DNA from 3 places in the Streptomyces sp. NPDC058525 genome. Region 1 is predicted to be linked to each of the others. Evidence: riboswitches for the same ligand, from Rfam matches in the RefSeq annotation. Region 1 holds a riboswitch; each other region holds the start of a gene.
What was found. A riboswitch is a leader RNA that binds a small molecule or an ion and turns the genes downstream of it on or off. The one in region 1 is predicted to bind cobalamin.
Positions count from the first base shown of each region.

Region 2: it holds a riboswitch for cobalamin, as region 1 does, so the genes downstream of both, ACFWP3_RS27395 (ribonucleoside-diphosphate reductase subunit alpha) here and metE (5-methyltetrahydropteroyltriglutamate--homocysteine S-methyltransferase) in region 1, are expected to answer to the same signal.
Region 3: it holds a riboswitch for cobalamin, as region 1 does, so the genes downstream of both, ACFWP3_RS31050 (DUF4430 domain-containing protein) here and metE (5-methyltetrahydropteroyltriglutamate--homocysteine S-methyltransferase) in region 1, are expected to answer to the same signal.

Region 1 is NZ_JBHXNP010000084.1:15,390-17,578, reverse strand. Features, by position in the region: gene metE (5-methyltetrahydropteroyltriglutamate--homocysteine S-methyltransferase) at 1-1,239, opposite strand, end outside; cobalamin riboswitch at 1,404-1,624, opposite strand; gene ACFWP3_RS30905 (short-chain fatty acyl-CoA regulator family protein) at 1,865-2,189, shown strand, end outside.
Region 2 is NZ_JBHXNP010000067.1:28,186-30,374, forward strand. Features, by position in the region: gene ACFWP3_RS27385 (Uma2 family endonuclease) at 1-387, opposite strand, end outside; gene ACFWP3_RS27390 (GNAT family N-acetyltransferase) at 466-960, shown strand; cobalamin riboswitch at 991-1,134, shown strand; gene ACFWP3_RS27395 (ribonucleoside-diphosphate reductase subunit alpha) at 1,276-2,189, shown strand, end outside.
Region 3 is NZ_JBHXNP010000085.1:6,808-8,996, reverse strand. Features, by position in the region: gene ACFWP3_RS31055 (3-hydroxybutyryl-CoA dehydrogenase) at 1-421, shown strand, start outside; gene ACFWP3_RS31050 (DUF4430 domain-containing protein) at 520-1,008, opposite strand; cobalamin riboswitch at 1,155-1,304, opposite strand; gene ACFWP3_RS31045 (hypothetical protein) at 1,384-1,659, opposite strand; gene ACFWP3_RS31040 (hypothetical protein) at 1,735-2,061, shown strand; gene ACFWP3_RS31035 (carotenoid oxygenase family protein) at 2,169-2,189, opposite strand, start outside.

The DNA of each region.
Region 1 (2,189 bases):
GGTCCGGGCCCGTACGGCCGGGTCGTGGGTGATCGCGGAGTTCGCACGGGAGGCCAGGTCGGCGCGGTTGGCGGCGAGTTCGGCCGCGATGGCTCCGGTGCCCCGGGCGAGGCCGCGGGCGAGGGTGGTGATCTCGGCGGTCTTCTGGCGGGCGAAGGCCAGCCAGCGGCGGATCTGCGGGTCGATGTCCCGTTCGGCGCCCGCGTCCAGCGGTACGTGGAGCAGGGAGCAGGACGCGGCGACGTCGACGCGGTCGGCGAGGCCGAGCAGGGTGCCGAGGGTGGTGAGGGACTTCTCGTAGTCGTTGATCCAGATGTTGCGGCCGTTGACCACGCCCGCGACCAGGCGCTTGCCGGGGAGTCCGCCCACCGCCGCGAGGTCGTCGAGGTTGGCGGCCGCCCGCTCGGTGAAGTCGAGCGCGAGTCCTTCCACGGGGGCCTTGGCCAGCACGGGCAGGGCCTCGCCGAGCCGGTCGAAGTACGAGGCGACCAGCAGCTTGGGCCGCTCGGCTTGGTCGAGTCCGCCGAGCTCGCGGTAGGCCCGTGCGGCGACGCCCAGTTCGGCCGGGGAGCGGTCCGCCACGAGGGCGGGTTCGTCCAGCTGGACCCATTCGGCTCCGGCGGCGCGCAGGTTGGCGAGGACCTGGGCGTACACGGGCAGCAGCCGGTCGAGCAGGGTGATCGGCTGGAAGTCCTCGGCCACGCCGGGGGCGGGCTTGGCGAGCAGCAGGTAGGTGACCGGTCCGACGAGCACCGGGCGGGCCTTCAGGCCGAGGGCCAGGGCTTCCTTCAGTTCGGCGACCTGCCGGGTGGAGTCGGCGGTGAAGCGGGTGTCGGGCCCGAGTTCCGGCACCAGGTAGTGGTAGTTGGTGTCGAACCACTTGGTCATCTCCAGCGGCGCCACGTCCTGGGTGCCGCGAGCCATGGCGAAGTAGCCGTCGAGGGCGTCGGCGGCGACCGCGGCGCGGTGGCGGGCGGGGACGGCGCCGACCATGACGCTGGTGTCGAGGACGTGGTCGTAGTACGAGAAGTCGCCGGTGGGGACCTCGGTGATGCCGGCGTCGGCCAGCCGGCCCCAGTTGGTCCGGCGCAGGAGTGCGGCGGTCTCGTGGAGGGCTTCGGCGCTGACGCGGCCCTTCCAGTAGCCCTCGATGGCCTTCTTCAGTTCACGGTTCTGCCCCTGGCGGGGGTAGCCGTACACGGTGGCCTCTACGGCCGCGGTCGCGGACTCGGTTGTCACGGAACTCTCCTTCGCGAGCTTGTCTCCATGAGTCCCGGTGGCGGGACGTGGAGCGCGAAGGGGTCACGGACCTGACGGTCCGCCGGGGCGCGATGCGCCGCTGCTGCCGTCGAGATCTGTTCGCCGACCCGCCCACGAGGTCACCGGGATGTCCGCGCACGGCTGTGCGTGCGCGGGCAACGGGCAGGTCTTCGGACTTGCGGGCACGTCTGCCGTTGGGGCAGACACCTACTGGCCGTCGCTTCCCAGACCCGTCCGGGTCCAGTGCGTATGACGGCGGTCGTTCCCGCTCACCGCTGCGGGGCAGTCCCGGATTCCCACCGGGTTCCCTCTTACGACGCATCCCGTCTGGCGGACGGGGCGAACCAGCTGCTGTCGATCAGCGTATGCGCAGGTCCTGGAGGACCGGTACAGCGGCTCACATGCCGGACGGTGACATGGGACACGGCGCCCCCTTGCCAAGACCGTCATCGTCCCCGTGGACCGCTCGTCCGCGGCCGGTGAAGAGGCACGCATGCCAAGTTCTGCGAATCCCAGGAGGTGTTTTTGCCAAGTTTGCAAAGACCTGCGGCGCCGGGATCCCGCGTAGGGTTGCGGCGTCCCGGTCACACGGAGGGGGAGCGCGGTGGGCAAGACGTACGCGGGGGCCAGACTGCGGCGGCTGCGCGAGGAGCGCCGGATGAGCCAGGCCGAGCTGGCGCGCGTCCTCGCGATCTCGCCGAGCTACCTGAACCAGATGGAACACGACTCGCGGCCGCTCACCGTGCCCGTGCTGCTGCGGCTGACCGAGGCCTTCGGCGTCGATCCCGGCTTCTTCTCGGAGCGCGACACCAGCCGGCTGCTGGCCGACCTGCGCGAGGCCCTCGCCACCGAGGTCGCCGAGGCCCGGGTGTCCCCGTCGGACCTGGCGGAGCTGGCCACCCGGATGCCCGCCGTCGCCGGGGTGCTGC
Region 2 (2,189 bases), on a different contig from region 1:
CTTCTCCACGCGGTCGCGCCGGTCGGTGTCAGTGTCGTACGAGGTAACCTCGACGACCATCAGGACCGGGGCGGGGTCGGCCCACTCTCCCTGGCCGACGAACGCATCATCAAGCGCGAGAGCCGCATCAGGACGGGCGCGACCCGAGCGGTAGTCCCCGACAGCCAACCCCCGCTCCACGTGGAGCCACAACTCGGGCCGGTGCTGCATGCAGATGCGTGCTAGCCACAGAACGATACGGTCGTGATCTCCGTCCGGCACTGCCTTGCTCCTGATGACCCCGTCGATGAATTCCAGCCGCAGACCTTCGACCTCTCTTGCAGCTATCCGCGCCACGGCCTCGAAGTCCTCAGTCAGCATGTGGGGCCGGTCGGTCATCACGGTCATGCCTCACTCACCTTCATCGACGGTGCTGTCTCCGACGATAGCGCCGGGCGCCGACACCCGTCCTGCACACTCGACCACATGGACATCGTGATCAGGGCGGCGCTGCCCGCCGAGTACGAGCAGCTGGGTGAGATCACCGCGCAGGCCTATCTGGGCGACGGACTCCTGGGTTCCGGTGAGGCCTTCTACGCGGGCGTGCTGCGCGATGTCGCCGGGCGGGCCGCCGACGGGGAGGTGCTCGTGGCCGCCGAGGAGGGGGCCGTGCTCGGCGGGGTGACCTTCGCCCCGCCCGGCAGTCCGCTGGCCGACATCGCCGGCCCCGGCGAGGCCGAATTCCGGATGCTGGCCGTCTCCCGCGAGGCGCGCGGACGCGGCGCCGGCGAGGCGCTGGTGCGCGCCTGCATGGCCCGCGCGCGGGAGCTGGCGGGCGTCACGCACCTGGTGCTGTCCACCCAGCGCGGCATGACGGGGGCCCAGCGGATCTACGAGCGGCTCGGTTTCATCCGTACGCCGGAGCGGGATTGGGCGCCTGTTCCCGGGCTCACCTTGCTTACGTACCGTCTGGAGCTGTAGCCACACCGACACAACATGTGGGGGGTCACGCATCTGCGGCCCCCCACATGTATGCTCATGCCTGCTGTCGCCGCAGGGGAATCCGGTGTGAATCCGGAACTGTCCCGCAACGGTATGAAGTGTCCGCTTACCGGACATGAAGTCCGAGGACCTGCCGATGGTGCGCCCGGGTCGACCGAACCGGGTGCCGATACGTCCGGGCCTCGCGGTTGGGCCGGTGGACGCCGTGCGGTCTACGCGTGCCTGCCACGCCCGCATGCGCCTCCCCGTGCCCGCCCGCCGTCGATCCGGGCCGAGCGAGGGAGAGCTCCCGCCGTGACCATCGCGCCTTCCGCACCGCGCGCCGAGTCCGTTTCTGGCGACAACACCGAGGGCCCGGGGGCCACGCTGCTGCGTACCCTCACCGAACTGACGGCGGACCTCCCCGACACCGACCCCGGCCGGGTCGCGGCCGCCGCGCTGCGCGGCCGCAGCACCGCCGCCGACGAGGCCGAGCTGCGCGGCCTGGCCACCGAGGCCGCCGCCGGGCTGATCTCCGAGGACCCGGCGTACTCGCGGCTCGCCGCGCGCCTGCTGACGCTGGCCGTGCGCGACGAGGCCGCGAGCCAGGGCTCGACCTCCTTCTCGGCCTCCGTCGAGGTCGGCCACCGCGAGGGCCTCATCGCCGACCGCACGGCCGAGTTCGTACGGATCCACGCGAGCCGCCTGGACGCGCTGGTTGAGCACACCCTCGCCGAGGGCGCCGACGACCGCTTCGGCTTCTTCGGCCTGCGCACCCTGCACAGCCGCTACCTGCTGCGCCACCCGATCACCCGCCAGGTGATCGAGACCCCGCAGTACTTCATGCTGCGCGTGGCCTGCGGTCTGGCCGAGAACGAGTCCGTGCAGGCCCTCGAGGAAGTGGCCTCGCTGTACCGGCTGATGAGCCGCCTCGACTACCTGCCGTCCTCCCCCACGCTCTTCAACTCCGGCACCCGCCACCCGCAGATGTCCTCCTGCTACCTGCTGGACTCCCCGTTGGACGAGCTGGACTCGATCTACGACCGCTACCACCAGGTCGCCCGCCTCTCCAAGCACGCCGGCGGCATCGGTCTCTCGTACTCCCGCATCCGCGCCCGCGGTTCGCTGATCCGCGGCACCAACGGCCACTCCAACGGCATCGTGCCGTTCCTGAAGACCCTCGACGCCTCCGTCGCCGCCGTGAACCAGGGCGGCCGCCGCAAGGGCGC
Region 3 (2,189 bases), on a different contig from region 1:
GCTCCCGCTCGTGGAGGTCGTCTCCTCGCTGCACACCTCGGCCGACACCCTGGCCGCCGTCGAAGGCTTCGCCCGCGACGCGCTGGGCAAGACCACGGTCCGCTCCCAGGACCGGGCCGGCTTCGTCGTCAACGCGCTGCTGATCCCGTACCTGTTGTCGGCGATCCGGATGGCCGGGTCCGGGTTCGCGAGCGCCGCCGATGTCGACGCCGGCATGGAACTGGGCTGCGCCCACCCCATGGGCCCGCTCAAACTCGCCGACCTGATCGGCCTGGACACGGTCGCGGCCATCGCGGAATCGCTGTACGCCGAATTCAAGGAACCGCTGTACGCCCCGCCCCCGCTGCTCCGGCGGATGGTGCAGGCGGGGCTGCTGGGCCGCAAGAGCGGCCGCGGGTTCCACACGTACGGCCGGGGCTGAGGGCCCCGGCACGGTCTCCGGGCTGAGGGTGCGCCGGAGGCACGCAGGAACGGTGGGGGTGCGGCGAGTGGTGTCGCCGCGCCCCCACCGCGTCTGCTTTAGAACGAGGTCCAGGTGAAGGCGACCTGGTCACCGGCGTTCAGCTTGAACTGGCAGCCGCCGACGGGCGTCGGGGTGCCGTTGACGGAGATGCTCCAGTAGGCGGAGCCGCCCCCGCTGACGTTCTTGATCGTGTCGACGGAGAAGTCGTCGAACGAGGCGTACCAGGTGCCGTCCCAGGTGAAGTTCTTCTTCTTGGCGGCGTCGTCCAGCGCGGCGGTGGGCGTGGGCACGGCGCTCGGGTTGGCCGAACCGTTCGTGCCGTCGCACTTGTGCGTGCCGCCGGTGGCGGTGGTGACGTCGTGGCCCTTGGTCTTTATCTTGCCCTTGAACAGCAGCCCGCTCGGACCCTGCACCGTGAGGCTGACCTTGACCGGGGCGTTGGAGTGGGGCACCGGCTCGGCGTGGGCGACGGCCGGCGCGGTGGCGAGCGCGAGCCCCAGGGCGGCCGTCGTGACGAGGGTGCGACGGACGAGGTTCGGGCGCATGGAATGCCTTTCGAGCGGGGAGGGCGCACAGCACGCCCCTGCTCCGCACGACATCCCCCGGCAGCGCCGCTCCCTCCGCGGCGGCGGGGACGGGGCCGTCGGTGATCCGGCGACTCAAGGCTCCGCGCTGTAGACCGTGACAGTGGAAGCGGTACGAGCCGCACGCCGGGCGCCCCGGCTCGCGACGCGGATGCGCCCCACACGGTTGCAGGTCAGCGCCGGATTCCCACCGGCTTCCCCCAGGTCATACGGCCATTCAGTTGTCGTTGTCGCCCGGTGCGACCGGGCAGATGAATCGTACGGTCGTAACAACGTGCTGACCAGTGGCGACTTTCCGGCTCCACGGCGTGCGAGCGCGGACGGGGCGCCCCCTCGTCAGCCGGCGTTGTGCATACGGGCCGGGCTGCACTCCACGATTTCCCGCGCCGCGCGCAGCCTGCTGGGGTGGTCCCCGAGCAGCCGGGTGGTGATCAGGATCGCGTAGAGGATGCCGACGCCCTCGTCCTTCAGGTGCTGTTGGACGGAGTCCATGTCGGCGCCGGCGTCCAGCAGCCTCCGACATGCGTCGATCCGATCGCCGATCTGTTCGGCGCGCTCGGGCGTCAGTCCGTGAACGTTGGCGAGGAGTTCTTCCACGGTGGGGCTTGGCATGTCCGGATCTTCTCAGCGCTGCCGCGTCGCTCGCATCCGGTTTGGCGTTGGCGCGATGTCGGGTTGGATGGGGCCGTGGCAAGACGACCCAAGCCGAAGAAGAAGCGCCCGGCCCTCGGCATACCGAGCGAGATCATCCTGCTGACGGGACAGGGCGTGTGGCCGTACACGTTCCTCGCCGACGACGGCCTGGGCGGCTGCGGCAAGGTCGCGATGCCGTCCGAAGCGGCCGTCGAGGAGGTCCAGGCGGCGCTCTTCACACCCCTGGCGGACCTCGCTCGCACCCACCACGGGATCGAACTCGGTGCCGCATGGTCCTCGCTGACCCACGACTCGTGGGTGGGCCGTGTCCGGCGCGTCGCCGGCCCCCCGAGCTCCGGTGCTGTGACGGATGACGGATGACGGATGACGGATGACGGTTGCCGGGCCTGATGCCGTGCCGGCAGAACTGTTCGGTGGACCTTTCCGAGGGGCTGGCCGACCCGTAGCGGCCGGTCGGGGCTGGTTGGTCAGACGGTGTCCGTCGGTAG